3 regions of the Azotosporobacter soli genome follow, and region 1 is predicted to be linked to each of the others. Evidence: riboswitches for the same ligand, from Rfam matches in the RefSeq annotation. Region 1 holds a riboswitch; each other region holds the start of a gene.

Region 1 (10,093 bases):
TCTTGAGCTGGTATTCAGGATACGCTTCTTTCACGTAGCGCCGGACTTCGCTCAGGCTTGCCGCCATCGACGCTTTGTCGGGCCACGGCGTGTAGTCAGAATACTGCGGGTTGAAGTCTGTGATCAGCGGCTGGTGGTTGTAACCGTGCACGCCGAGTTCGCCGCCGCTTTTCAAGAGCTCGCGCCCGTAGAGGATCAGGTTGTTGCGCATCAGCTGGCCGTCCTGCTCCGGTGCGAACGGCGCGCTCTGCTGCGTGTTGTAAGTCTCGATGATCAGACCGGTGTAACGGATATCATATTTCGCCGCGAGACTCAGCATGTCGGGCCACCAGATCTGACGGAAGAACTCGGGCGTCGAAAGACGGTACTCGTCATAGATCTTGGCGTGCTTTCCTTCCGGAATCGGCGCGGGAAAGTCATCGATGCACATGGTCTTGCTTGCGACGACCGGATAGGCGAAAAGCGGCTGGCCGAGCGAGAGCAGGCCGGTCAGCAGACCGCGCTGCTGTTTGCCGGAGAGTGTGCTGCCGTTAAAGACGACATAATGGCCGCGACCGGCAGCGCGCTCCCAAACGAGCGGCGTATTGTCAAGCGCAAGCATGTGCGCGGTCGCTTCCGGCGTCAACTGAACGCCGAGCGAGCTGTTGTCGAAGACGCCGCCCGGCAAAGAGAAATCTTTGCCGCCGAGCAGAAGATTGTCGAGCAGTCTGCCGCCCGGTGCGTTGGCCGCGGGGGAGACGGCAGCGATGCCGAGCTCCGTCTGTACGGCAAGGAGCTTGTCGTTTAAGACCGGCGTCGTCAGAAGATACAGCGTCAGACCGGAATCAACCTGCGCGCGAAAGCGATCGAAGTCAACGGTCGCTTCCAAATCGCCGCTGACAAGAATGATGCCGTTGACCGCGGGAAAGGGTTCCGGCAAAGACTGGCGTGCGGATTGGATGAGGTAGTCTTTTTTTAGACTTTTCAAGGTTTGCTCCACATTGGCGCCCAAGCGGAGGCTGTCCGGGTCGGCAGGGTCGTACACAATCAGATAGCGCTCGCGCGGCAAAGAGGACGCGAGCGGCGGTTCTTCTTTGGCCTGGCCGCTCAAGAGCTGCGTGTTCTGATTGCTGAAGAGACGGAGAAATCCGTCGCTGCGATTGTATTGGAAGAAGAGACCGAGCGAAAAGACCAGCAAGAGAACAAGAAACATATTCCTATGAGGCATGTTGACCTCCTTGATCCCAAAAACGGACGGTCTCGAGCGCGGTTGGGCTGAAAGGGATACGGGACGATTTGAGTCTTTGCAGGGTACGGTGCAGCATCGTGTAACGCCCGGTCAGGTGGCAGTAGCGCATATAAAGAAGATACGCCTCTTCCTGATCGGAAAAACGTTTGAAGAAAGCCAGGCCGTACTTGCGCGCGCTGTGGTAATCCTTTATGCTCAGCGCCAGTTCGATGCGTTCCACCCAGTAAAGTTTTTCGTTTTTTTCCTTGCGCAGGATCGCGTCGAGCGCGGCTTCATATTCCGCGCGCCATTTGTTGCGACTGTTTGCGTCGAGGATCGTGTCTTTCAGATAGTGTTTCAACAGTGCGGCATACTTTTTCAGCAGCAAAAGATCATCGGACGTCTTGCCTACTTTCTTGCGCAGGCGATTCAACTTGAGTTCCAGTTTCGCGATGCGGTGCGTCATGATCGAGACCGCGTAATGCGCGATTTCGGTGTCCTTGTCGCGTACCGCATCGAGCAGGATGGAGGGGTTGTCGAGCTGGTCCTGCTTGATGACGCGCGTCAGCGCATTGCGCCGGGTCAACGGATCTTCAAAGAGCAGCAGATCCTGGACCGGAATGATGTCGGCGCTTTGCAGGCGACCCAGTTTCGCGACGCTGCGCGTCTTCTTGAACTCGCCATACAGTGCGGAGAGATCTTCTTTTTGCTGCGCGTTGCTCTTGTGGCTGATGCGCAGTAAAAGCAGAAGCAAAAAGCCGAAAAACGGCAGCAGACTGAGCAGCGCCAGTTCCGCCAGGAAACGGCTCGTGTGGTCGCGCTGGAAGAGGCGGCTGTAAGCCGCATAGGCTGCGATGAGGAAAAGATGAAGGAGAAACAATGCAGTAATCATATTAAGCACCTGCCATCTCTATGGTGTGGAATCCTTTTTGCGCCAGGCGTTCCTGGACGACGGGGAGCATTTCGCGTGTGACGTTCTGCAGCAGCAGCAGGACGTGACCGGACGGATCGAGCCCGGCGTAATCTTCGGCGCGGATGACGTTGGCCAGCGAGTGGTAGAGGGCGACCAGATCCTCGCGCTTATCGCGCAGGCGCAGCAGTGTGCAGGGTTGGTTGTGCTTCAGGCTGCGTTTGGTCATTTCCTGTTGCAGCTTGGCAAACGCGTCCGGCAGCAAAAGCTGCGTGCCGCTGACCTGTTGCTTTTCGCTGCTGCTCAATTCGTAGCTGTGCGCTTTGCCCAATGCGTCCGCGATCAAGAGCGCGGTGACGCGCAGCAGGTTGCTCTGATGCAGCGTCATGCTTTCAAACGGGAGGTTATAAAGCTGCACGATGGCGATCGTCTTGTTCTGATAGCGGATTGCCGCGGCCATCGACGGGCCGGCGAAATGCCGGTTCACGAAAACGCCTTTCGTCTGCATGACTTTTTGCGCATACGGCGAATCGGCGACACGAATCGAATTTTCCAGATACGGCGCATCGTCTTTGGCGCGCACCTTGATCCGCCAGAAAGACGAATCGGCGTTCACAGTATAGATATCAACGCTGCCGCAGCGCATGATGCGCTGCAGAACGTCGATCGAGGACGTGTAGATGTCTTCCGGCGCCAAGCTGTCGAGATCCTTGATGATGCTGTAGATCTTGCCGATGCTGTCGTCGGAATTGACGATCTGGTTATAAAGGACGTCTTTGACCTGGACGCATTCCAAATGCATCTTTTCCAGAAAACGATGCTTGTCGGCGATGCGTTCCAGTTCGTTTTCCTTATCGGCCAGGATGTGGCGGCGGCGGTCGGTGACGTAGCCAGTAATCACGCCGAGCGCCAGGTATACTGCCAGATGCGTCAGGTATTGCACCTGATACAAGAGCGTGACGAGATCGGCGCCTTTGGCCGTCATGCTGTAGCAAAAGAGCAGTACGGAGAGCGCCGTTGCGGGCATCGATTGCTGTTTGCCGTAGAGCAGACCCATCACCGCGATATAGATGTAGTTGTAGTCCATGCCCAGACGAAAATCGAGCAGGCCGCCGTGCAGATTGAAGAAGGAGAGGCAGGCCATCAGCGCGAAGAGCGTCGCGTTTTCCAGATAAGGCCGGTAAACGGAGAGGAATGAAGGCGGGGACGGCGCTTTTTCCGGCGCAAGAAGTGCCTGTTCCGCCTGCCAGAGGCAGGTTTTTTCAAGGCCCTCTTCCAGCGTGTAGCGCGGCGTCCAGCCGAGCTGCTCTTTGGCCGCACTGTTGTCGAACGAAGCGCGGCAGATGTCGAACGTGCGATACTTTTCGTGCGTCAGGCCAGGCAGGTCGTAATGCTTTCCGAGCAGCTTCACGACTTCGAGCAGGTTGTGCGATTGGCGGCTGACGATGTTGATGACAGGCTGGCGGACGATTTTTACCGCCGCCCAGTAGATGGCCATGACCGCGTCGTCCACATAGAGATAATCGCGGCATTGCTGACCGTCGCCGTGAATGACGAGCTTCTGTCCGGCTGCGATTTGTTTTAAGAAACTCGAGATGACGCCTGCCTCGCCGAAGCTGCCCTGGCGGGGGCCGTATACGTTAGAGAGACGGAGGATGACGGTCTCCAGACCGTATTGCTCCTGCCAGATGCGGCAGTAGGCTTCGCCGTTGGCCTTGTTGATGCTGTAGAGCGAGAGCGGCTTGAGCGGGCTGGCTTCCGAAAGCGTGAGTTCGGCCGAATCGCCGTATACGGCAGTCGAAGAAATGAAGAGAAACTTTTTTACCTTATACTGGTGTGAGAGACGCAGCATATTGACCAAGCCTAAGATGTTGGATTGGCAATCTTCGTACGGCGCTTTGGCCGATTCTGCGACGTCGACCTTGGCGGCCAGATGGATCACGATGTCGAGGTTGTTGTTCTGAAAGATCGCTTCACATTCCTGATCGGCGATGTTGCGCCGGTAAAAGACATGCGGCAAGGTGAGGTTGCGCGCCAGACCGCTCGATAAATCGTCGATCACGAAGACGTCGTGCTTTTCCTGAATCAGTTTTTCGCACAGCTGCGAGCCGATAAAGCCGTAGCCGCCGGTGACAAGTATTTTCATGTGTGGAACGCTCCTATTACATAGAGATTATTTTCATTGCACGTCGGGGTTGTCGAGGAAATACTGATAGCCGTCCACGACGTCGAGCATCGCGCCGTCAAAATCGGTGGAGAGAATCCTGTCGAGCTGCGCATTGCGGCTGCCGAAGAGCAACTGCTGCCAGCCGCTTTGCCAGTAGCGGACCTTGAAGTTACCAACCCAATCGGGATTGGCTGCCACCAGCCAGGCGGGCGGCGACTGTTTCCAGTCTTTCTGCCAATAGGGACGGTAATCTTCCGCTTCCGCAATGCTCAGATAAGCGAGAACCAGACGCTGGCCGCCCTGCGGCTTGCGTTTGAGCGAACGGACTTCATCCGGCGTCAGCGGCGAGCTGTTGAAGGTCGGATCGATGATCAGAAGGTCGAATGCACAGGCGCGCAAAGCGGCGAGATAAAGACTGCGGCTGGCGAATTCTTCCGGATTCAACAGCACGAGAAAGTTCTTCGCCTGGGCGAGACGGCTGACGTCGCTGCGATTGCTGCGCTGCGTTTTTTGCGGCAGCTTCGTTAACTGGCGGTTGGGGGCGGCCAGTGAGACGAAACCGGCTTGTCGGTTTTTCTGGTAGGAATCTGCGACTGCCGCAGTCGAACGGCAGTAATCGATGTTGAAGAGCGGTTGATTCAGTTGCTGCGCGGCCGTCAAAGCGGACGACCAGGCGAGACGCGCCTCCGGCGGCGTCGCCTCGTCGTCCTTCATCTCCCAGCCGTAAAAATAGCTTTCCATCAGGATGCCGTCGAGACTGGTATTGACTAGCGTCCGTGCGGACGGCGTCAGCGTCTCCGGCGCGAATAAATCGAGACTGCCGTTGCCCAAAAGCTGAAACGTTGCGTTGCGTTCCTGACTATAGCTGCGCAGTTGTCCGAGCAGGCGCGCCATTTCGAGCGGATAATCGGGCGGCGTTTGCTGCGCGCGCGCCAGCGAAGGCAAGGCAGCGATGCAAAGCAAGAAAAGAAGCGTGCAACAGGCGCTGCGAAAAAACATGGAATCACCTCGTTTCAAATTATGGTAACCAGCGTTAAATAAATTAAAAAACGACTGCCGGTATGGCAACAGCGATTACTGTTGCAACCTGGCAGTCGTAGACATTTGTCGGTAGACCCATGGCTTTGCGCCCTTGGCTTTCGCCAAGTTTGCCCTCCCGAATAAACACTGCGAAGATGAGGCGGCGCATTGGACGGATAAAATCCGACATCCAGGCCTGAAAAACTTCGGTACTTTCGGAGGCATATTTGTAAAAAATAGTGTATCTTGTTTAGAGTTTAACAGAAATGAAAGAAATGTCAAGCGAAAAATAGGACTTAAGGCCGAGTTTATAGCCTCAAGTCCTATTCAGATTTTTCTTTCTATTTCAACGCCAGCTCAAGCTGAAAGTCGCGGCGTAGCCATTTGGAAAAGCGCAGTGCGGCATCCTGTTCGAGCGGCGTCGGGGCGCTGGCGTCGAGCTGTAGGCTGAGACGTCCCGCTTCAATTTGCGCGTTGACGTTCTTGACCAGCGTCATTTGCGTCGTATCGAGACTTTCGGCGATGCTCAGCAGCAAAGCCAGTTTGCGTGCGGTCTGCCAGTCGGCCTCATCGAGGAACTGATGGTAGAGGCGGTTGTGGTCGAAACGGAACGCCGGGCCGTGATGCCAGCCGGTGATGACCGCGGCCAGCATCTGTTCGCGGTGCGACAGACCGAAAAGGCGCGCGTTTTCCACCAGATAGGTGCTGTGGCGATAGTGGTCGTAATAATTGATGCTGATGCCGGTGTCATGCAGCAAGGCGGCCGTGCGCAGCATCAGGCGGCTGCGATCGTCGAGCGCGAAAAAATCGCGGCAGCCGCAAAAAAGCTGATCGGCCAGTTTGGTGACATGCTCGGCATGCGAGATGTTGCCATTATATAGAAGCAAAGTGTTTTTCGTGCTGTGTTCGAGCGGATTCGCCACGACTTCGCTCTGTCCGCTGCGCGAGAGAAGATATTGGAGGAACAGGCCTTCGCGGACGCCGCAGCCGCTGACGATGAGTTGCTGCGCGTGCGCTTTTTCCTGCAGCGCTTTGACGATGCCGATGCCGGCCAGGATGATGTCGGCGCGTTCGCCGCCGAGGCCCGGCACTTTGCGGCGCTGCGCGAAGCTGAGCTTCGAGACGTCCTGCCATAAGGCGCGAAACGACATCGAACCCATACGATAATTGTGCAGTTTGGGAAACGGATAATTCTTGCGCCGCTGATCCATCTTCGCGATCGTCCGGGCGGTGCCGCCGACGCCGAGCAGCGGCACATTGAGGTTCTTCAGCCAGGGCAGCTGATTCAGCTGCTTGCGAAAGAATGCCTGCAGTTCGTCCAGCTGTCCTTCGGAGGCGCGGTTGTTCAGGCGGAATCGTTCGGTCATATTGACCGCGCCGAACGGCAGGCTGATCATGTGTTCCGCCTTGCGGTTCCTGATCAGCGTCAGCTCGGTGCTGCCGCCGCCGAGGTCGAAGAGCAGCGCGTTTTCTACATCGAGCGTGTTGATCGCGCCGAGATAACCGAGTTTTGCTTCTGTCTCGCCGCTGACCGCGCGCAGCGGGATGCCGGTCTCCTTGCGTACCCGTTCAACGAAAGCGCCGCCGTTTTTGGTGTTGCGAACGGCAGCGGTGCCGACCGCCAGCGTCTTGTCGACGTTAAAGAGGCGGCACATGTGCGAAAAGGTCTGCAGCGAGCGGAGCGCGCGCTCCATCGCCGCGCTTTGCAACTTATTGTCCTGGGCGATCCCTTCACTGAGCCGGACCGCCTCTTTTTGATGATAAATCAGATTGTAAGCGCCGTTTTTATAAATTTGCATGATGATCAGGCGGGCCGAGTTCGACCCGAGGTCGATGACCGCGACGCGTTCACTCATGGCAGATCACCCCTTTGCATTCGATTTGAAAAGTATAACATAGTTTGGACAGCATAACATAATTTTAACATCCGATTGCTATAATAGACAGCAGGAGTTTTACCCGTTTTCCATCGAATTACAGTAGTTAAGAATCGGATTGAGGTGAGAGGATGCCGAGTTTTGCCGCGATACATATCGGATCGGAAACCGTCAGCTTGCAAATTGTCGAATATAAGGACGTCGACGACATCCGGGTGCTGGATCGGGCCAGACGTCAAATGGATTTGGGCGAAGAAGCGTTCAAGAGCGGTCAGATCAGCTTTGCTTCCGTCAGCGAAATTTGCGAACTGCTGAAAGGCTTTCGCCGTTTGTGCAGCGAATACGGCGTACGGGACTGCCGCGTCATGGCGACGACCGCGCTGCGCGAAGCCGAAAATCAGCAATATATCATCGATCAGATCCGCATCAAGACCGGTTTGGAAGTCGAGATCGTCGACATGCCGCAGGAAATCTTCTATAAATATATGGCCTTGTTCAAACATCTGCAGACGTCCGGGCTGGCGAATACCGAAGACGGACTGCTGTTCGTCGACATCTCCTCCGGCGGCACGGGGATTACTCTCTACCGCCAGGGTGCGATCCGCTATCAGCAAAACATCAACATCGGCGCGATGCGCATCAAAGAAAGCTTTGCGCAAAACCAGCGCGATGACGTCTGCTTCCAACAGGTGTTGGACGAATATATCGAAAGCGCGATCGACCCGATCGCCGTGGCGCTGATGGGACAGCGCAGCCCGTACCTGGTGCTGACCGGCAATGAGACGCGACTGCTCTTGCAGCTGCTGGGACACAGCGAGGGCCTGGCGGTTCTCAGCCCGAAAGAACTGAAAGATCTGTACCGCAAGGTTCGCCGGCTCAACCTGCCGGAACTGATGACGCGCTTCGACCTGAACGAGGCCGATGCCGCGCTGGTCATACCGGCGCTCGGCTTATACTGCAAGATGATGGAAGTCGCGGCGGTCGATCATGTCCTCGTACCGACGCTGCGCTTCATTGACGGGATGACGCTCTTGCATGTGGCGGAAAAAACCGACAGTCGCTGGCTCGATGTGATGGAAGAACATACTTTCAGCGTCGTCAAAGCGCTTGAAGACAAGTTTCATTACGACAAAGCCCACGCTTCGGTCGTTGAGGAGTTTTCACTGCTTTTATTCGACAAACTGAACCGCTACCACGGCCTGGGGCGCAGAGAACGACTGATGCTGCGCGCCGCGGCGCATCTGCATGACATCGGAAAGTTCGTCAACCTGCGTCGCCACTACTTCTACTCCTACCGGCTGATCGAATCGGCCGATATCTTGGGCATCTCCCGCAGCGAAAAAAGAATCATTGCCAATGTTTCCTATTATCACTCCAAAGGAACGCCGAACAATGCCGATGAGAACTTCACCCGCCTTTCGAACAAGGCAAAGCTGACTGTGGCTAAACTGTCGGCGATCATTCGTCTGGCCGATGCGCTCGATCGCAGTCACCGGCAAAAAATCACCGATTGCAGCGTGCAGATCAAAGGGGACGAGATGCTCGTGAACGTAAAGGCGCGCGAAGATCTGTCGCTGGAAGAATGGACGTTTGCTGAAAAGGCGGAATTCTTTGAGAGCGTATTCGGCTTAAAAGCCCGCGTCGTCGGGACGATCGGAGGCAACCATGGAACTTGACCGACCAGAACATTTTATCAATCGCGAACTAAGCTGGCTCAAATTCAACAGCCGCGTCATGGACGAAGCCAAGCAGCTCGACAAGCCCGTCTTAGAACGTTTGAAATTCATCGCGATCACCAGCTCGAATCTCGACGAATTCTTCATGATCCGGGTTGCCGGCTTGAAAAGCCAGCTCGAAGCCGGCGTTAACAAATTCGATGCGGCCGGACTAACCGTGCGCCAGCAGGTGGACGGCATCGGCGAAGCGGCGCACGAATTGGTGAAAGAACAGTACAAGGTGCTGCGCGCTTTGCTTGCCGAACTGACGCAGCATGAGATCATCATTAGCGAAGAAAAGAATTTGCCGGAAAAAGCGCGTCACTGGGTCGAACAATATTTTCGCCAGACCGTCTATCCTGTCATTACGCCGCTGGCGGTCGACGCCAGCCATCCGTTTCCGTTTCTCGCCAGTCGCAGTCTGAATTTGGCGGTTCTGCTTCTGAGAGGCAAGGACGAAGAGCAACTGGCGGTGATTCAGGTTCCGGCGGTACTGCCCCGTTTGGTCGAAGTGCCGAACCAGGGCAAAAAAAGAACGTTTCTCTTTCTGGAAGACATCATCCAGACGCATTGCCAGGCTTTGTTCAAAGGCTACAAGATCAAAGAGATCACGCCGTTTCGCATTACGCGCAATGCCGACTTGACGATCGACGAAGATGACGCCGAGGACCTGATGGCGGAAGTCGAAAAATCGTTGCGCCAACGCAAGCGCGGCGACGCGGTGCGCCTCGAAATCGCGCGACAGGCGGGAAAAATGGTGAAGCAATTCCTCATGGATGGCTGCGAGCTCGAAGACGGCGACATCTATGAAATCAACGGACCGATTGACGCCAGCTGCTTTTTTAAGTTCACCGCGCTTTCCGGCTACGATCATCTGCGCTACGAACCGTTGACGCCGCAAATTCCGGCGGCGCTGAAAGAGTGTGAGGATTTCTATGCGCTGATCAAAGAGCGCGACATGCTGTTGCACCATCCGTACGAATCGTTTGAACCGGTCGTCGATTTTATCCGCCAGGCGGCGCAAGACCCGAGCGTTCTGGCAATCAAGCAGACGCTCTACCGCGTCAGCGGCAACTCGCCGATTGTCCGCGCGCTGGCGCAGGCCGCCGAAAACGGCAAGCAGGTCACGGTCGTCGTCGAACTCAAGGCTCGCTTTGACGAAGAAAACAACATTCAATGGGCGAGACGGCTCGAAGA
Region 2 (10,093 bases), on a different contig from region 1:
GTCAAGAACAAACTATAATGAGATCATGAATCCCTTTGTAGCTTTAGTTAGTGAGCTTGCTTCAAATAGTAAAGAGTTTAATTATGATAAGCTTGAAGTCGGAAAAGGTAATTTTGGAGAAGTGATTTCTGTGATAAGTTTACTAGACACAGAGAAAAAAAACATAGTTTTCTTAAAGCAGCTTGAATTTTCCGACAATTTCAGATCTGGATGAGTGATCGAAGTACGCGTGATATGAGAATATGAGAGAAATTTAGAATGGTTTAATAAAATTGAGAGGTGTAATGAATGCTGAGCAGTGATGAAGAAAAAAAAGAGATAGATGAGATGTTTGAGAATGAAAGTGAAGAAGACCTAATAGAAGATGAAATAGCGGAATCGGATAGACGTCTTGTTACGACAGCTTATGATTTTATTGTTCGGTCACTGAAAGACCAGATTGCTGATGAGACTATTATTGTAGATGCAACATGGCAAAGGAAGTACGTATGGGATGATATTAAAGCGAGTAAACTAATAGAGTCATTAATTTTAAATGTTCCAATACCAGTATGTTATTTTGCGGAAGAAGAAAAGTCGGGGCAATATTTGGTTATTGATGGACAACAGCGCTTATGGTCGATTTTTCGTTACTTGAACAATGAATTTTCACTTAGAGGATTAATAACGCTAGGCCATTTGAATAAAAAACGATTCCATGAATTGGACACGAAATATCAACGATTAATAAGTACTAGAGCAATTCGTTGCATTATATTAACAAGTGAATGTCATCCAGAGTTGCGTTTTGATGTTTTTGAACGATTGAATTATGGGTCTGTTCCATTAAATCCACAGGAGTTAAGGCATTGCATTTATCGCGGAGCCTTTAGTGATCTATTGGCAAAATTAGTGGAAGATAGAACATGGCTTAATTTGATTGGAAAAAAAGAAAGTGACGAAAGACTTCGAGATCAGGAGTTAATTCTACGATTTTTAGCATTGCATTTCAGGCTATCAAAGTATAAACCATCCCTCAAGACTTTTCTAAACTCGTTTATGAGAGATCATAAACGAATGTCGAAAAAAGATGAGACAGACTACAAGGCTCTTTTTGATCGCACAACAAGCAACTTGTGGAAAATGTTTGGTGAAAACGCATTTAGGCGACACGTGAAAAAAAGTGGTGAGGAGAGTTATGATAAAAATATAAACAAGGCATTATTTGATTTGCAAATGCTTGTAGCAAGCCATCTTGAAATAAATTGCAGTGATTTAAAAATTGCTAAAATAAGAGACGTATTTTTCCATCTAATGCATGATGATAAATTTATTGATCTGATTTTACGAGCGACGGATCACCGAACTCGTGTTGTAAGCAGATGTGAAATGCTTAGAGAAAAATTAATTGATAATGGGATAAAGATGGAAGAATTGTTTGAAAAAATTGAATCGATGTCAAAGTTGAGCGTGGAGGCCAACTAAAATGTTTTATAAGAGATCATATGCACTGCAAAAGTATCGCGGAAGACAGCGAGAAGTTTTTGGACTATTAAAGGTTTCCAGAAAAGCATATCCTGAAGTAACATTAAGAAACTTATCTGCGCTGAAACCAATATATCGTGGTGCAATAGTGTTACTTTATAGCCATTTAGAGGGCTATATTGAAGATGTGATTGAAGAAAGTGTGGAATATCTGAATCGTGCTTGTATAAAATCAAATCAATTACCTGGACGGTTAAAGATTGCAAATTGTGAAAAAGTAATTGCAGAAATTAGCGCAACTACCGATCCAGTAAAAAAGGAACAATTAATCGAAGCTTTGATAATAAACAATTATCCTTTTTGGAGCGATGGAGAATTGCCACCGGCAAAGCTAGAGGCTGATTTTTTAACATCTGATTTTGCAAACCCATCGCCGAGGAAAATCGAAAAGCTGTTGAAGAAGATGGGGATTGAAAAAATTTTCAGTGAGATGTTTAATTTGGGTTTTAACAAACGTCGTGTAGGAACTTTAAGTACAAAGATAGAAGCTCTTGCAGAGATTAGGCATGATATTGCGCATGGGAATTTTGCTACGGCATGCACAGATGATGATTTGATTGATTACTTAAAAAGCGTTAAACTTTTTTGTAGGTGCTTAGATGCGAAAATTGGATTGCATTTGGAAGAAATAACAAAAGAATTTCCTTGGAAAAACTAAAGTCTTTATATAGTGTATTGGTAATTCAAGAAGATGATATAAAAGTAGGAGCGATTCCCAATTTGTTTTAAGGTTGGGTCGCCAGAACTCGCATTAATATGGTATAATAAACATGGACGTAGGTTAAGAAACGCTAGTGTTTATGCGCGTAGCGAGGTTTTTGTTCCCTGTTAACTCATGGCTCTTCCCAAGCCGTGGGTCGAGGGTTCGAATCCCTTTGCCCGCTCCAGGAAAATGCAGACGTGACAAGAGTCGCGTCTTTTTTATTAGGAGAGAGAAATGAGCAGACAACGACAAATTGCAAAGAAAGCCCAGAGCAAGAAACCGCAGGCGACCGACGAACCGCGTTCCTTCAAACAGACGATCGACGAGATGGAACCGATGCCGCTCTGGGCAAAGATCGTCGTCGTAATCTTGCTGGCGGGGCTGGCGTATAAGTTTTATTGAGAACGGGAAAAGACATGGCGCAGGGGTGCGGCCATGTCTTTTCTGTTTAGCGAAACGCAAAAAGGCGGAAAAAAGGAATCGGGTGGGAATGGGTGGAATGAAGAATTTAGGAGAATAAATCACTTAAAAAGATGTTTGATAGGAGACGAGACTAAATTGAATTCTTTTCTTTGTTTTCTTGAAAAATACCGCCTGCCGTATGATCTATTCATGGCTGCCTTAGCTTGTGTGATTATCACATCAATGTTTGCGCAAAACCGCATAGAACTAAGCGAACAGGAACTGTTGTTGCTTAAACGGGCGGACTTCGTTATCTTACTGATCTTCACAGTGGATTACATCGTTCGTCTGCTCCTTGCAAAAGGCAAGATTACCTTCGTTCGAGAAAATATCATCGACCTAATATCGATCATTCCGTTTGATATGATGTTCCAGGGCTTGCGTGCTGTACGTCTTTTACGTGTTCTTTATATGTTGCGTCTGTTTGTTTACACGACGCGCTTGTTCAAACGCATAACCGTCGTGATCAAAACGAATGACTTTCATCACATTATCTGGTTCACCGCATCAACGATATTTTTTGGCGCGGTTGCCATATCGTATATTGAAGACATGGCGATTGATGACGCGCTGTGGTGGTCGTTTGTAACCACCACCACAGTTGGTTATGGCGACATCGCGCCCCAGTCAGGAGCCGGACGTCTTGTCGCAGTTTGCTTGATGCTGATCGGCATCGGCTTTCTCAGCACCTTGACCGGCACGGTTGCCACCTATTTTTTATCTCAGACAAAGAAGACATACAAACATGAAGCGGTCCAAAATGCTATTGAACGACTGCACGATTTTAATTCACTCTCTGCTTCCGATCTACGAGAAATGAGCGCAGTTTTGATTGCCTTGAAAGAAAATGAAATGGAAGGGGAGGGTCAATATAAAAATAGGTAGGAGAGTTTAATAAAAAAGAGACGACTTCGATGTGTTTCCCAAGGAATAAAGCTAAAGCGAGCAAGATAATCGAACGACAGAAGCGTCCATTAACACTAACGAAAGGAACGATAAAGCAAATTGAATCTTGAAAAGCATCTAATACTTGTAAAGGGCGAGGATAAGACAGAATCGATAAGCCGTTGCGTATATGAGAAGGGTAAATGGAAGATTGAATTTGGCAAAGAAAAGACGTATTCCTATGGCTATCAGAACGTTCAGTGGTATAGAAATCCCAATTCACTCGATCCGACAACAAGTGTTGTGTTTCAAAGCAATCAAGCTTTGAAAGGGATTGAAAAATTATTCGTTTTTGAAAAGCATGTGAGAATTTTTTTCGAGACAGGATTGAAAAAAATATATGAGCGGCATGAAATAACGCTTGAGCAAAACATCATTAGCAATCCTAAAGCTGGCAATTGCTTGGAATACCTCAAACAACTGGCGAAGATTGTTGGTGTTGCCAACGGGGAAGAAAGCAGCTTTCTATATAAGCAGTATGAAAAAATAACCTGCGTAACTTCAAACAGCGTATTGGCGCAATACCTAAATCCTGCCGCAATGAACAGGCCCTCAGGTGGGAGAATGCCGATATTCCCCTTCGGTTTTAATTTAAGCCAGAAAACTGCGACAGAAAATGCCTTGAACGAACAAATTAGTGTCATTGAAGGGCCGCCTGGAACCGGGAAAACCCAGACCATCCTAAACATTATCGCCAATGCAGTTGTTAATGAAAAAACAGTTGCCGTTGTTTCCAACAACAATGCGGCAACTGCAAATGTTTTAGAGAAACTGGAAAAATACGGCGTGGCTTTTATAGCTGCATACCTAGGCAACAAAGAAAACAAAGAGAAATTTTTTGAAGGTCAACAACAGAACTATCCGGAGATGGCGACTTGGCTGATGGCTTCTCAAGAGTATGATGCCTTAGAAAAAGTGCTTGAGGCAAGTGGAAAAAACCTGATGAAGATGCTTGAAGTAAAAAACACGCTGGCCGCTTTAAAACAAGAACGATCAGCATTCGGTGTAGAAAAAGAATATTTTAATACCTATTTTAATGAAACAGGAGAAGAAATTTCAGCCTATCGTTCTTTATATAAGCACAAAGCAGACACTGTCATGGCGTTGTGGCTTGATTTTCAACAGCAGATAGAGAAAGATACGGTTATAAAGCTGAAATATAAACTGAAAAATTTGCTGCGGTACGGTATTTTAAGTTTTTCCTTTTATGATAATTCAAATGAAACGATTATCGCTTTTTTCCAGAAGTTATATTATGAACGTAAGATGGCGGAATTAAACGAAAAAATTCAGGCGCTAACGGGGCTTCTCGATAGCTATCGCTTTGACAAAGCGATAGAAGAATACACAATGAACTCAATGCGGTTGTTCAAAGCAAAATTAGCGGAACGATTCTCCAAGAATACGCAGCGAAAATTGTTTTCCAATGAATCGTTAGGGAAATATTTCGGCGCTTTCGTTAAAGAATACCCGGTTGTTTTGAGTACGACACATTCTTTACGAGGCTGTGCCTCTCCGAACTATCTGTTCGACTATTTGGTTATCGATGAAGCGTCGCAGGTGGATATTGTTTCAGGAGCGTTGGCCCTGTCGTGTGCAAAGAATGCCGTCATCGTTGGTGATGTAAAGCAATTGCCTAATGTCGTATCGGGTGAAATTTCCGAAGAAACGGATCGGATTTTTGAAAGATATGAAGTAGACCTTGCATACCAGTATTCTGCGAACAGCATGCTTTCATCAATTACGACGTTATTCAATACAGTTCCCAAAACATTATTAAGAGAGCATTATCGCTGTCATCCTAAAATCATTGGTTTTTGTAATCAAAAATTCTATAATAAGGAACTTATTGTGCTGACGGAAGAAAAGGCGCAGCAAAAACCGCTGATTGTGTACAAAACAGCAAAAGGAAATCATGCAAGGCACAATTATAATCAAAGACAAATTGATGTGATAATGGAAGAAGTCGTGCCGGATCAGATTGCAAACAATACAGACCAATCCGTGGGAATCATTTCACCGTATCGACTGCAAGCGGATAAACTTAATGAGGCTATTGGAAAACGGGACATTGAAGTGGATACGGTGCATAAGTATCAAGGACGCGAGAAGGATGTCATTATCCTTACAACCGTAGTAAATGAAATTAATGATTTCGTTGACAACCCCAATTTAATAAATGTAGCCGTTTCTCGCGCAGTGGATAAGCTGATTGTTGTTGTGTCAGACAATGAAAAAAATAGTAATTCTAATATTGGCGATCTAATAAGATACATTGAATACAATAATTTTGAGATTATTAACAGCAGCATCTACTCGGTGTTCGACTTGCTATATCATAGCTATTCTGAACGACTGCTTGCAATCAGGAAAAATAAAAAGAACGTGTCTGCCTATGAGTCAGAAAATCTAATGAATGTCATAATCGAAAAGGTTTTAAATTCGCCAGAATTCCGCGAACTCGACCATGTAATCCATCAGCCCTTAAAAATGCTTATCCGAGACCTGAACAAGCTTGATGACGCTGAGCGTAGATTTGTTATGAATGCTTTAACGCATACTGATTTTGTCATCTTTAACAAGTTGGACAAAAGCCCTGTATTGGTTGTTGAGGTCGATGGATATGCATTCCACGCCAATAATCCCAAACAGCTGAAGAGGGATAAAATGAAGGATACTATATTAGAGAAATACGGCATCCCGATTTTAAGAATCAAGACCAATGAAAGCGGCGAGGAAGGAAAGTTGCGCAACAAACTTATGCAGATTTTGAAGTTTAATGAAAAGCAGTAGGTTTGTAATATTCGCAAGCGTGAACATCGCATTGACAAATGAAAAAAGAATGGTTTCGACCGTTTCCTAAAGCATAAAGTTAAAGCAAGCAGGAAAATCGAACAACGGAGCCGTCCCATTGTTTCTGGAGCAAATGAGTTTTGGGTAGCAAAGAGCGCCGAGCGTAAAAGTTAGGCGCTTTATTTTGCATGTGCGAGAGAGGAATATCGGCACAGAGCGGGAACTTTTAAACAGTGGGAATGTAAACGGCGATAGGGGGAAGAGATATTTGCAACGGTATATATCGAAGGAACTGACTCATTTTGTAGGGCGTGGATTGCCGACAGAAGAGGATAAATACAATTTACTGGTGAAGATAATTCGCGGTGGCTGGCTAACATATCCTCCCCATGATAAGCAGGGGAAGCCACCGAAACTCACTTTTAAAAACGCCGTTCCTATTAATGAGAAGGCATCTGGAGAGGGAAAATCGTTTGAGAAAGAATTAAGATTAAGGCGAAATATAAAAGCCACGAGCTTTGAAGACAATAACTTGTATAACGCGAATATGGTTTGTTTTTGTGATATTCCGGTTGGCGACCTAGCGATACACATGAAAAAATATAGTGGATTTGGTCTTGCTTTCAATAAAGAACTGCTTGCGAAGAAAGGTGTAAGACCTGTGAATTACATTCCAATAGGGGCTAGAAATGTAGGAACAAGAGAACCCCTAGGGGGTTATTTAAATGAAATGGCGCGATTGGTGGAAAGTACAGCGGATCAATCTTCTTATCTAAGTAGAGCTGAAAGTGATTTTCCGGTCCAAGGAACAGAAATAAGTCTAGATCAAATAAAAGAAAACATTGAGAAAGGACGGCAACTGCTGCTATGGGAATGGTTTTCTTTTATCAAGTTTTTCGACGAATTACTGCCAGATGATGACGAGGGTAATTACTACTTTGAACGTGAGTGGCGTTCGCTGTATGATGTGGATTTTGCCTTTGCGGATATTAGGCGGATTATATTGCCAGAGGAATATGCAACCCGGTTTAGAGATGATCTTCCCGAGTACTGCGGGGAACTGGTTTTCAGCCATGTGCCGTAAACTATGCTGAGGACAAACAAGGAGACGGTTCCGCTGTTTCAAACGTTCTTTTCTCTTCCGTCTTATGAAAAATAATCTCGACCAATAAAAATGCGGCAAACGGAGAAAAATCGTCTGCCTCATTTTTTTGCGTCTTCGAAATCAGCGGCGTCCCTAATTCCCCGTCGTTGCGGTTTTTTCAGAACATGGAGTCCGAGGAAAGGCGGACATGGTTTGGCGGGCAAGAGCGTGGAGACGTACGACAGGGAGGTCGTACGCCGGTGGAGCAACAGGGAGGTTGCTTTCACCGGGAATGTCCGCGATCGCCGACCGCCAAGCCTTGGCCGATCCGACGGACGTGGTCGCTTCTGAAAAAATCGCGACGACGAAAGGGGCATAGCTGTCGATAGAGGGAGGCAAAATCAAGTTGGATTTGCCGAAGCAAGCAAAATCGGTTTTGGTTTAAGCAGCATCGTTTACGAAAACGGGCAGCAAGATTTCCAAGTATGGCACTCTTGCTGCTTTTTGCGTTGTGTGCGTAAAGATGAACGTGAGGAAGAATTTAGACTTTTTAGATTTTAAAAATTAAATAATATTGACGAAAAAAGCAAACCGAATATAATACAAGTACGCAATACACTTTTCTTAAAGCAGCTGTATGTTTTGCCTAAAAGGGTAATTAACGATTGCGGCAGTGTGCTTTGAAATCGCCAAGTTTTTTCTGTGAAAATTTTGATGCGGACGCGATGAATAACGATCTATATTTGGACACTTGGATCGTTAGGAGTAAATAGTGTAACCGGCCATACCATGACTAGTCATGGAGTGACCGGTTTTTTTATATTTGATGAAGTGTTTCACGGGATAACAGAATTTTATTTTCAAAGGATTAATGAAGGGGGAAGGTAACATGTTTTCGTTGCTGCATATCGATAATAATTTTTTTTACAAGGAAATTCTGCGTGATTTATCTGAACAGAATGATTTTCGATATTTCTCAGCCAAAACACCGCAAAAAGCATATGAGATTTTAGTTGCCCATGATATTGATCTTATTGTGACCGGACTGGAATTTAAAGGAGAAAATAAAGAACGCTTCATTTCCACGCTGATGCGCAAAAAAAGGGAGACGACACCGGTAATTGTTCTTTCGGCAATCAATGATATGAAGCTTAAAGCAGAGCTTTTCCAAAAGGGTATTTCCGATTATCTAACAAAAGATCACTTCATGGAGTATTTAATGACGCTGATCAAAAAAAATAAAGGGGGGGATGCGATTGCCGCAGAACTGCGAAACCTTTGGATTGCCGTTTTAGATGACAGTGTGATGCATCTGAATGGGATGCGCGCGTTTTTTGAACATAATGCGATGCCGCAGGTCGATTATTTTATAAATCCGGCTGCACTTTTGACGACAGCCAAGACATACAATATTTATTTAATTGATAACGTTTTGCCGGATATTTCAGGTGAAGAAGTGATTCGCGAAATTCGGAAACGGGATGAGTATGCGGTAATCATAGCGGTTTCATCGGTTAATAGTCATGCGGTTATTTCCAACATTTTAAGTAATGGTGCGGACGATTATATTGTAAAACCATTTTCGGAAAATCTTTTTATGGCGCGTCTTAAAGCAAATGTTCGAACCTATTCGTTAATGCAGCAGTTAAAAGAAAAAAACAGGCTTTTGGCTCAAGTGGCGCAAGAAGATGGTCTTACCGGTCTTTATAATCGTCGTGCAATAATGGAAAGGTTAAACAGGGAAATCGATTTTGCGACACGCAGTAAAGAACCGCTTACGGTGCTGATGTTTGATATTGATCGCTTTAAAATGATTAATGATACCTATGGGCATCATTTGGGCGACGAGGTGCTCAGACAGTTGGGGCAGTATTTGAAGAACGCGTTTCAGAAAAATGTCATTACGGGACGGTATGGCGGAGAAGAATTCATTTGCGTTTTTCCAGGGCTTGCGCTTTCTGGCGCGGTCGTTTACGCGGAACGTCTTCGACGCGAATGTGGCGAAATGCGTTTTAGTGAAGACGCTCTTTCCATTACTGTCAGCGGCGGGGTTGCGGCATATTCGGATGAAAACGCAGATGAATTTTTAAAACGGGTGGATGAGCTTTTATATAAGGCCAAAAAGAACGGGCGCAATCGAATGGAATACTAAAGCGATTCTTTTTTCGTTGCTCGTATGAAAAATAATGTCGATTAATAAAAGGAGGCAAACGGAGAAAAATCCGTCCGCCTCCTTTTTGCGTCTTCGGATGCAGCGGCGTTCCCTGACTCCCCGTCGTTGCGGTTTTTTCAGAACATGGAGTCACAAGGCATGGCGGACATGGTTTGGCGGGCAAGAACGCGGAGACGTACGACAGGGAGGTCGTACGCCGGCGGAGCAACACGGACGTTGCTTTCGCCGGGAATCTCCGCGAGCGCCGACCGCCAAGCCTTGGCCGGCCCGAAGGACGTTGTCGCTTCTGAAAAAATCGCGACGACGAAAGGGACGTAGCTGTCGATAGAGGGCAGCACAATCAAGTTTGATTTGCCGAGGTAATCAAAATTTTGTTTGATCGGCGGCGATCGGTATCAGCGAGTACAAC
Region 3 (10,093 bases), on a different contig from region 1:
CACCATGATCGTAAACAAGGCCAGCTTCGAACTGAAACCGCCCGCGCCACGGGAAAACTTGGCGGTTTTACCGTCGCTCCAGTCATAAAGCAGCATCCCTAGGATGCTGGGAATGGTCACCATCAAAAGCAGCTGTACAACAAGTGAAATATAATGGATCGCCACCGACTGTCCCACCACGATCTGATAATAAGCGGGCAACAGCACCGGGACAATCAGAGTATCCAGCGTAACCGCCACGAGCGTGATTTGTATGTTTCCCTTGGCGATGGCTGTCCAGATGATCGACGTAACGCCAACCGGAATCGCCGCTCCCACCAAGAGGCCCAGCTGTATTTGCGGCGAGTCCGCATAGAACAAACTGCCTAAAAGCCAAGCGGTCAATGGCGTAACCAGATGAATTAGCAGCAAGGCCCAAAGCGGAATCCACGGTTTTGCCAGCACCTTGAAAAAGCTCTTCAGACTGGTACCAAGCGAGGTAACGAACGTCATATAAGCAAACAAGGCAACAAGCAGAAAGCGGACGATGCCGCTATCCGGCACCTTTAAAATATATCCGGTCACAAGTGCCGTTAATACCACTACGAACATCCTTTTCCCCAGCCAATCGTTTATTGCAGCAATCTCGACTCGCAAAATTCAAACTCACTCCCCTCACGCCCCATTCCCTTCCGCTCCACTCACTGCGCCAATTCGAGCCACAAATAAGCAGAAACCACATCCTCCAACGTCCCGCGTAACTCCGCCGACAAATCCACGAAGTCGCAACCGAAGTAATGCTTCTGCCGCCAAATCACTCTTGCCTCGACATGCATCTCGCCTAACTGCTTCGGCAGATGCAAGCGAAAGAGCGAATTAAGCTCCAACTCCGCTTCTGATTGCAGCAGTATTCCCAGCGCACTGATATTAATCGCCGTAGCTTCGATTGGCTGTTCTGCTTCTTTTAGCAAAATTTCCACAGGCTCGTTGATCGCAACGCGGGGGAAATTCCGCTTTTCCTTTTCAACTACCGCACCCCGGTTTGCCAGATCGCGTTCCACCCAAGTGCGATCCCAGGACAGATTGGCGATCTCCTGCATGACCTGGCTTTCCGCACGCGATTTACTGCGCGACTTTTCCAGTAATTCTTCTGCATCGCGCGGATTAATGACGACAATACCATCTTCGTCGCCAACGATGATATCTCCTGGCTGAACCACCACGCCGCCGCAGGCAACGGCAACATTGATCTCACCCGGACCGTCCTTATAAGGACCGGCCGGAGTCACCCCTGCGGCATAGATCGGCAAGGCCATTTTTTTCAGCGCGCCGAGATCACGGATCGCGCCGTCAATGATCAGACCGCCGATCCCTCTTTGCTTCGCCCACAACGCCATGAGTTCTCCCATAATGGCATTCGAGAGGTCGCCCTGGGCATCCACGACCAGAATATCGCCCGCTTTGGCAAGATCAAGCGCTCGATGCAACATCAGATTATCGCCCGGACGCACCTTGACCGTGAAAGCCGGGCCTAGCAGCGGCACATCATTGATCGGGCGAATTTTGGCATCCATACAAGACGTCCGGTTCATATTATCGGCTATATTCGCTACCGGGATTCCTGAAAAGCCTTCGATCAGAGCTTGGTGCGGCCGACTAATGTTTGGAAAAATACGCAAACCTACATTTGACATCTTTCATCCTCCCATTTCTTATTGCTGCCTTTGCAAAACTGCTTTAAATCTTGAACTTGGACACGATATCATGCAAATGTCCTGCCATTTGAGAAAGTCCGTTACTGGAAGAAGCGATTTCCTGGATCGATGCCGTTTGTTCTTCGGTAGCGGAGGATACCAGCTGCGCTTGCCCGGTGACATTTTTGCTGATTGCCGTAATTTCCTTTACCGAAGAGACGATTTGCTGGCTGCCGCTGGCCATCTGTTCAATGGCCGCGGAAATATCGCGAATTTGATCGGATACCTCTGTGATCAGCGCGGCAATCTCGTTAAACGACCGGCCCGCCGCCTGCGCAACTTCGCTGCCTTTCTTCACTTCACTCGTACCTTCGCCCATTGCCGTTACCGCCCGATTCGTATCCTGCTGAATATCGCCAATTAAAGCCGTAATCTCTTTCGCAGCATTTTGCGACTGCTCCGCAAGTTTTCGAACCTCTTCCGCTACCACCGCAAAACCGCGTCCCTGTTCTCCGGCGCGGGCTGCTTCAATCGCAGCGTTCAGCGCTAGCAGATTGGTTTGTCCGGCTATGCCCGCGATCGTATCAATGATCTGTCCGATCTCTTTCGAACGCTCACCAAGCTTAGCCACTACATTGGCTGAATGCGTCACCGACATCTCAATGCTCGCCATCTGGCTTGTAACTTTTCGGACAATCTCTCCGCCTTCTAGTGCGGTATTGGACGTTTTCTCCGCCGCTGCGGAAGCATGAGAAGTATTGGCGGCAATTTGCTGCAGTCCCGCCGACATTTGTTCCACGATCTGCATCGTACTGTCTACTGCCTCGACTTGCTCTGACGTTCCTTTCGCCACATCGGCGATTGCCGTCACCACTTGATCGGCAGCCTGCGACAATTGCTCCGTACTTGCCGTAAGTTCTTCGGACGATGCGTTTACGGTCTCGCTCGCCTCCTGCACCTTGCTGATGATGTCCCTGAAGTTCCCGATCGCGCCGGACAGGGATCGCGCCAGCCTTCCTATTTCATCCTGCGCCGTCGAGGCAATGTTTACCGACAAATCGCCTTCGCCAATCTTTGCGACTTGCGCGGCAATTTCCTCGATCGGCTTTAGCAGGCGGATAAGGAAGAACCAGGCCACGACTCCGACAATGACGAGCGCCGTCAAGAGCGCAAGGAACATACTGATCAGACTCGCATAGAATTCACTTTTGATGTCCTTCATCGGTATGCTGACCAGAACCAGCCACTTTGTATTCTTGACCGGTATCGCCAACGCCAGCGAATCCCTTCCCTCAAAGTCCAGATAAGAAATTCCTTTTCCCGCATTGTCCAGCAAGGAGCGCAGCACATCGTCGGGCACCTTCTTCTGCTCTTTGATCACTTCCTGCTTCGTATGCGCTAATAACGTTCCGTCTTGCGCAACGATGGACGCCGTTCCATTTTCGCCGACTTTTACCTGCGCCAGGAAGTTTTGCAACGTTTCAAGCGAGATCGACTGCGCAACAAAGCCTGCCATTTTCCCGTCCTCCGTCTTGACGGGCTGCGTGACAACCACCGACGGCATTCCGGTTACCCGGTTCAGCAGCACCTCACTGACCTGCATCTTCTGTTCCTTCATTGTGTCTTTGAAGAAATCCCGGTCAGCCACACTGCCGCCTATGCCTTTTGCATCATACGGCGCTGCTGCAAAGCGCACGCCCTGTGAATTGATAAAGACCAAACGGTCGACGCCCCATGTCGCGGCAAAATATGTATTCATCTTCGCTTGGATGCGGGAAAAATCACCCGACTTAAGATCCGCATCTTCCGCATAGAATTTTCCGCTTCTTGAAAAAGAGGAGAACAATTCGCCGACCCCATCTGCCGCCTGCGTAGCCTGCCCTTTCATATTCGCCTGCGTATTGGCCAGCGTTTTTCCATAGAGTACGTACAAGCCGGATCCGCTGACGATGAGCCCGGTTATGAGAAGGGAAAGTAACAACAACGTAACTGTCTTTGCTTTAATCGACATAGTCTTATCTCCTTCATTTTTAAAAGTAAACAATAAAAACTCCGACAGATGCCCGAGTTTCCAATACCTTTTTCAAGGGAAACCTGGCAATCATAGACCGACCGTCCTTAGACCCATAGCTTTGCGTCCTTACCTTTCAGTAAGTTTGCCCAATATATAGTTTTACTCTTCCTTCCTGCCAGAAGTTAATGCAACGTCATCGCCGCCTATGTAATGACAATATCATACTTATGCCAACAAGAAATTATGATATTATTAACGTTTCGTTAAAGGCTCCCTTAAGCACATGAACCGTTCGTCAAAAGCCTGCTGTGACATCCTCAACTTCAACAGTACAACGAAACACGCACCGCTTCGCGTGCGACCCGGTTGCATTTATTACGCTGTAAACGAAAAACGAGATCAGCGGCTTTTCCATTGATCTCGTTTTTCTTGCCTTGAAATATGGTAAGAGGGTTTCACTCGAACGAGTGGAATAAACGTTTATGTATACTTTTATTGCCAATCATTGGCCATTACGCTCCAGTTCAAAGCGCAGGAGGCAAAAATGAATGATCTGATCTCCTATGGTCTCGACGTCACCTTATTTATCCAGCAGTTTCGCACTCCGTTGCTGGATATTTTTTTTAAAACAGCTACCCTGCTAGGCGAAGAGGGTTTTTATCTGTTGGCGCTGCCTCTCATCTTCTGGTGTCTCGATTTTCGCCTCGGCATACGACTGACTTGCCTGGTACTGATCTCGCATTATTTTAACATTACCATCAAAGACTGGGTGCAGGAACCGCGGCCGTTTTATTTTCTTCCGGAGGTAAAGCTTGTTCATGCCGACGGCTACAGCTTTCCCAGCAACCATGCACAGACCGGGCTGGTATTTTGGCTCGCGCTGGCCCATCTGACGCAAAAGCGCTATCTATGGTTTTCCGGCGTGTTTCTGGTTTTGCTTATCGGCTTTTCGCGCATCTATCTGGGCGTGCATTTCATCGGCGACGTATTGGCCGGCTGGCTGCTCGGCGCGCTGCTCCTATTCGCCTTTGCCAAACTGGAACCGTTTATCCTTTCCCGTTTAGCAACCTTTTCCTTTCCACTGCGTTTCTTTCTCGCCATAACCGTCCCGCTGCTTTTATTGGCCGTCCATCCCGGCAAGGAAAGCATCTCGGTTGCGGCTGCGTTCTCCGGACTGTGGCTCGGTTTGCTCGTGCAACAGCGCTGCCTTCCTGCAAGTTGCACGCTGCCTGAAAGTAATTACCGACAACTGTTCCTGCGAATACTTATTGGCACACTTGTTCTTTTAGCGCTTTGGCTCGGCCTTACGAGCGCATTTCCTAAAGAAGGCGCGGATTATTATTTTTTCTTCCGCTATATCCGCTATTTTCTGGCTACTCTTTGGATTACGCTCGGTGCACCCTGGCTTTTTTACCGTATTGTATCGCGCTAATGTGAGGACTTTTCCCGAGCGCCGAATTTCTTTATGAAAGGCGGAATTTGATCATGCATCCACTGCGTATGCACCACTACAAAGCAAGTCCAAACGGAGCCGGTCCCGTCGTTTATTGGATGAGCCGCGACCAACGCGCGCTTGACAACTGGGCGCTGCTGGCAGCGCAGGAACTGGCGCTCGTAAGCGGCACCCCTCTCTATGTCGTCTTCTGCCTCGACGCCTCGTTTGCCGACGCGCCCTTACGTCACTTCGACTTCATGCTGCGCGGCCTGGAAGAAACAGCCGCAACGCTTCTTGCTCACAATATTCCTTTTTATCTACTGAAAGGAGATCCTAGCGATTTATTGCCGCACTGGCTGCGCGAGCACAAGGCTGCCCATCTGATTTTCGATTTTGATCCGTTGTCGCTCAAACGCCGCTGGCAAGCCGAGGTCATGCAGCGCAGCGACATCGCTTGCAGCATCGTCGACGCACACAACATCGTGCCCTGCTGGCAGGCCTCCGATAAACGCGAATATGCCGCACGTACGCTGCGACCCAAACTGATGCGCCAACTGGCCCAATTTCTTGAACCCTATCCTCCGCTGCGCATTCAGCCCGATCCCTATCCTGCGGACTGCCCGCCGTTCTCGGCCGCCGACACATTGACACGCTTAAGGCCGCAACTTGACGCCTCCGTCGCTCCGGTCGATTGGCTGACGCCGGGTACGAGCGCCGCGCTGCGCGTCATGGATTATTTTCTGCAGCAAGTGCTGGCGCAATATGACAAAGCACGCAACGATCCGACCCAAGACGGCCAATCCAACCTGTCGCCTTATTTGCACTTCGGCCAGCTTTCGGCGCAAACGGTCGTCAAACGTCTGCTCGCCGCGCCGCAGCTCGACGCCGCACATGAAACCGCACTGGAACAATTCTTCATCCGGCGCGAGCTATCGGACAACTTTTGCTTTTACACGCCGGATTATGCGTCCTGCAGCGCCTTTCCCGCCTGGGCGCAAGCGTCGCACGCCAGAGAAAGTCGTACGCCGCGCCCCTATCTTTATACGGCCGCGCAGTTCGAAGCGGGCGCAACGCACGACGAATACTGGAACGCCGCGCAACAAGAACTCGTCTCGAGCGGCAAGATGCACGGTTATCTGCGCATGTACTGGGCGAAAAAAATCCTCGAATGGAGCGATTCCGCCGAAACGGCGCTCGCGATTGCCATTCATCTGAATGACCGCTATTCGCTCGACGGCCGCGATCCAAACGGCTATGCCGGCATCGCCTGGAGCATCGGCGGCGTACATGACCGCCCCTGGTTCAAGCAGCCGGTCTTCGGCTCGATCCGCTCCATGAGCACGCGCGGCCTGGCAAAGAAATTTGCGCTCGCGCAATACCGCTCCACCTTTGCACCGCAAAAAGCAGCATGGCCGCCGGAATAAAAAACGAGGTCAATGGATTTTTGCTGTCCGTTGACCTCGCTAGACTACTTTTTGAGATATCTTTATTTTACATTTATTTAATGAACATCTTCCAAATAGCCCAGCGTGTAGTATCTGCATGCTCCTCATTAGGGTAATACTCTCGTAGTCGTATTTGTATCTCTTTTGCTTTCGCAAAATCTTCGATTAATCCATATCGTGAAAGATCCGATGCTAAAAATGCTTTATCAAAGCCGCCACAGTTTGTTAGCGCACTGATTCTTGTAGCATCTTCAACCAAGTCATATCCGCAGAATTGAAAGCCTTCAAGGTGAATCGATCTTGCGCAGTCTTCTTTTGGTTCTTTTACTACTGCCAAGATTTGCTTATCTTCAAGATCTCTCGTCTTATTCAAAAGCCAATCTAAATTACTGAAAATATCAGTGAAGACTTCCCCATATTCATGCTGATATTCACCATTATCATCTTCAGGCAACTCTCTAACAATCCGAGGGCACAAGGCACAATCAAGAGAGACAACCTCTTCAACCTGAAACAGTTTACTCCATTCAAGATATTTCTTAGTTGGAACAAATGTTTCCAACGCAACGAATCCTATCTTCATTGTTGAATCACGCTCCTTAAAATCAAAGCCTCGCAGGGACAATTATTACCTTCACCAAAAGTCTTGTTATAGGTATGCCTCTAAGAATTCACCTTATTTATAAAACTCATTAAACGCTCGCTTCTTTTTCCGCTAAAAATTCCTCAAGATGCTCATAAAACTTATCAAATGCGACTTCTTGTGAAAGATGAAAAAACGATATTATTCTACTCCAATCGTGGGAAGATTTTATAGAATACTTTTCTGCGATCCACGCATTAAATCCAGGTAAAAAGTCTATTTTTATTCCATCTTCACGTTTAGCATACAGATATCCATTTAAAAAATCAGCCAAGGCAGTCAGTGATTTATATCCTATGTACATTCCTGGCTTTTCTTTAATTTCATACAAAATATTCGTCAAGTCATTCAACATATCATCTCCTAGCATACCTCAGAAAGTATGTCACGTTTCTATTTCCTTTATTTGTAGAATTCACAAAGTGGAGTTTCAGGACGATTACTGCAAAAAGGACAACCTGAATCTCCACAACTATGACCTACCCATTCGTTGCAATTGGGACAGAAATCACAATCATATTTATCGAGCAGATCAGAAAATGACTTCACATTTCACACTTTTCTTGTAAAATAACTTCACCAATTCTCCACTTATCAGATAATACAACTTCTCTCTTTTTCCTATTTTCCCGAATCTTCATCTTACCTCTGTTGGCCTACCAACATCTTTCAATTTTACTTTCCTCGCATATCATAAATGATTTCAAAGTAATAGCCGCGATTAACACGGTCATTAACAAACTGTTTTGCCTCGTACCAATAGCCATTTTCATTTCTAGCAATACTGCAATCCAACGTATGATTCATAAGAGGCCGTGTTTGATATTTTGTAACTATGAATGAGTCAATCCCCAATATTGCCCATCTATTTTGTTCACACATTGAAATTATTTCAACTGCATCGGAAGCCTTATACATATGTACCCCACCACGAATAATAGCCTTCTTCAAAAATTTTGCTTCCGCCAAATCCATAGATAAGCCTCCATCTCTAATCCGATCACTTTAAAGTTTGACAACGACTGAGTTGATTCCTTTTTTATGCTATTGATTCTGCCAATCTCTGACGCCTCCTGAACACTTCAAACATCATCATCAAATTGTAAAACGCTTCATGACTTTCATCACGAAGCGTTTTACAATTTGATTTAGTGTGCTGAATACAAGGCATATCTTTCGATCTCCCCATGTATCTGCAACAGGCTCATGTATTTACCCATTTTTCGCAGTCAATAATCCTTACCTGCATTAGGTTTTCTCATCTTCTGTATCAAATCGTCTGTCGCCTGATGCTGATAGACGATTTTGACCTTAAATGCGAAGCCCGCATCCCTTTGTGATTTTTCAATCCAATCTGCGCCGTCATTTTTCTCGATCCATACCACCACGTTATAGCCGCCGCCAAGATTCCACCATGCGACCTCATCGAGATATTTTCCCGTATCAGAATTTGGCGTTCCGTAACGTTCCGTCAAGCCATTTTTCACAGCAGTGAACAGCGGCATCACCTTGTCTTCCTTGCAGTATTCGTAAAGCATCACACGGTACATCTTATCCTGATAGAAGACGACAAAAATAAACGGATTGTTGAAATCGCCGAACGGGCCGCTATAGCATTGCCCGCTGACATTGTCTTTTGCTTTAAAGTTGAAGTACGGAACATTTTTCGTATTGGGGCGCTGCTTCATGATGCTCTTCGCCTGTTCCTCCGATGCACCCCAAGGAATGCCAAGAATTTTATCCGCCTTGAGCGGAGCTGCCACCGGCTCTCCGTTTTTCCATTCGCCCTCGTACATCACTTTTCCATTGGCATCTTTCTGTATGCCTTGCCCATTCGGCTCGCCGTTTTTCCATTCGCCTTCATAAGTTGAACCGTTGCTGGAAAAATAGTAAATGCCTGTACCTTCCTTCAAGCCCTTTCGGTAAAATCCCTCATAGGAATCACCGTCCGCCCACTTGATGGAGGCCTTGCCCTCGAGTAAACCGGCGGAAAACTCTACCTCACCCCGTCCCTGTTTGTCCTTGCCGTCTTTGCCATGGGCGGTCAGCGTTAAAATTCCTTTCCCTTCCGCTTTGCCATCGACCACCGGGCCGGACCAACTGGCTGCACTCAATGTATAAAAGTCGGACACCCAGCCGATTTTGCAACCGCTGGCCGGATCGCTCACCCAGCTTTCTGCAGCCCAAGCCGTTCCCCCCGCCATAAAGAGCAGTACGAGCAGCAGCGCAATGAAAACTCTGATGCGATTCGCTTTCATACAAATCCTCCTTTGCGATAAAGAATAGCCGGAAAACGCTAGGTTAGACTATTTCCCGTTCCGCAACGTTTCGAAGTAGGCATTCATATCGGTTAAAAACCATGACATCGGTACTCTAAAGGCGGTGATAAACGCTTTGTCGGGAGCGGAGCCGTTGTGAAGCAGCTGGTAAAAGAAAATGACGTTCTCAAAACCATTGTCTTGGATTAAACGAGCCGTCATAAGCACCGACATTTCGTAGACGGGATAGCCTTGCTGATTGCGTAACGCCTGAAATCTCTTATAGTCGATAAATTCACGCGCGTCCGGAAGTCCGGGCGCTTTGCGGATTATATTTTCCGTCCGGTGGAGGTAATCCTCCACTTTTCCATACCCGGCGGCTTCCTGTGCGATGAAGCGGAACATTTCAGGCGTCCCTTCGGTCAGCCAGGCCACGGCAGTACCGACTCTGCCGTACTGAAACTGCACTTGATGGAAAATTTCGTGCGGCACGGTCCGGTATACTTCCTCCCTGGAATTCATAAACAAGGGCGTACCCCGAACAATGACGACAGGCTTAGCCCTCAGACTTACCCCGCCGGTATTTTTGCAGTATTCCTCGGCCTGTAGCCGTGTGACGTTCGAA

The links. Region 1 has a riboswitch for cyclic di-GMP ahead of QTL79_RS01250 (endo alpha-1,4 polygalactosaminidase). Riboswitches for the same ligand answer to the same signal wherever they lie in the genome.
Region 2: it holds a riboswitch for cyclic di-GMP, as region 1 does, so the genes downstream of both, QTL79_RS10895 (GGDEF domain-containing response regulator) here and QTL79_RS01250 (endo alpha-1,4 polygalactosaminidase) in region 1, are expected to answer to the same signal.
Region 3: it holds a riboswitch for cyclic di-GMP, as region 1 does, so the genes downstream of both, QTL79_RS02445 (methyl-accepting chemotaxis protein) here and QTL79_RS01250 (endo alpha-1,4 polygalactosaminidase) in region 1, are expected to answer to the same signal.

What each region holds. Positions count from the first base shown of each region.
Region 1 is NZ_JAUAOA010000001.1:273,010-283,102, reverse strand. It holds gene QTL79_RS01265 (DUF2194 domain-containing protein) at 1-1,207, opposite strand, end outside; gene QTL79_RS01260 (hypothetical protein) at 1,197-2,099, opposite strand; gene QTL79_RS01255 (NAD-dependent epimerase/dehydratase family protein) at 2,101-4,263, opposite strand; gene QTL79_RS01250 (endo alpha-1,4 polygalactosaminidase) at 4,297-5,283, opposite strand; cyclic di-GMP riboswitch class I at 5,363-5,447, opposite strand; gene QTL79_RS01245 (Ppx/GppA phosphatase family protein) at 5,646-7,160, opposite strand; gene QTL79_RS01240 (Ppx/GppA phosphatase family protein) at 7,313-8,857, shown strand; gene QTL79_RS01235 (RNA degradosome polyphosphate kinase) at 8,847-10,093, shown strand, end outside.
Region 2 is NZ_JAUAOA010000011.1:7,329-17,421, forward strand. It holds gene QTL79_RS10855 (KAP family P-loop NTPase fold protein) at 1-214, shown strand, start outside; gene QTL79_RS10860 (GmrSD restriction endonuclease domain-containing protein) at 289-1,464, shown strand; gene QTL79_RS10865 (MAE_28990/MAE_18760 family HEPN-like nuclease) at 1,466-2,182, shown strand; gene QTL79_RS10870 (hypothetical protein) at 2,462-2,629, shown strand; gene QTL79_RS10875 (ion transporter) at 2,663-3,574, shown strand; gene QTL79_RS10880 (AAA domain-containing protein) at 3,695-6,427, shown strand; gene QTL79_RS10885 (abortive infection system antitoxin AbiGi family protein) at 6,696-7,511, shown strand; gene QTL79_RS10890 (hypothetical protein) at 7,720-7,890, shown strand; cyclic di-GMP riboswitch class II at 8,221-8,304, shown strand; gene QTL79_RS10895 (GGDEF domain-containing response regulator) at 8,401-9,663, shown strand; gene QTL79_RS10900 (hypothetical protein) at 9,823-10,002, shown strand.
Region 3 is NZ_JAUAOA010000002.1:90,080-100,172, forward strand. It holds gene QTL79_RS02435 (bile acid:sodium symporter family protein) at 1-591, opposite strand, end outside; gene QTL79_RS02440 (RraA family protein) at 681-1,673, opposite strand; gene QTL79_RS02445 (methyl-accepting chemotaxis protein) at 1,717-3,684, opposite strand; cyclic di-GMP riboswitch class I at 3,759-3,844, opposite strand; gene QTL79_RS02450 (phosphatase PAP2 family protein) at 4,232-5,119, shown strand; gene QTL79_RS02455 (deoxyribodipyrimidine photo-lyase) at 5,173-6,546, shown strand; gene QTL79_RS02460 (hypothetical protein) at 6,620-7,150, opposite strand; gene QTL79_RS02465 (hypothetical protein) at 7,260-7,565, opposite strand; gene QTL79_RS02470 (hypothetical protein) at 7,886-8,185, opposite strand; gene QTL79_RS02475 (MORN repeat-containing protein) at 8,440-9,468, opposite strand; gene QTL79_RS02480 (hypothetical protein) at 9,517-10,093, opposite strand, start outside.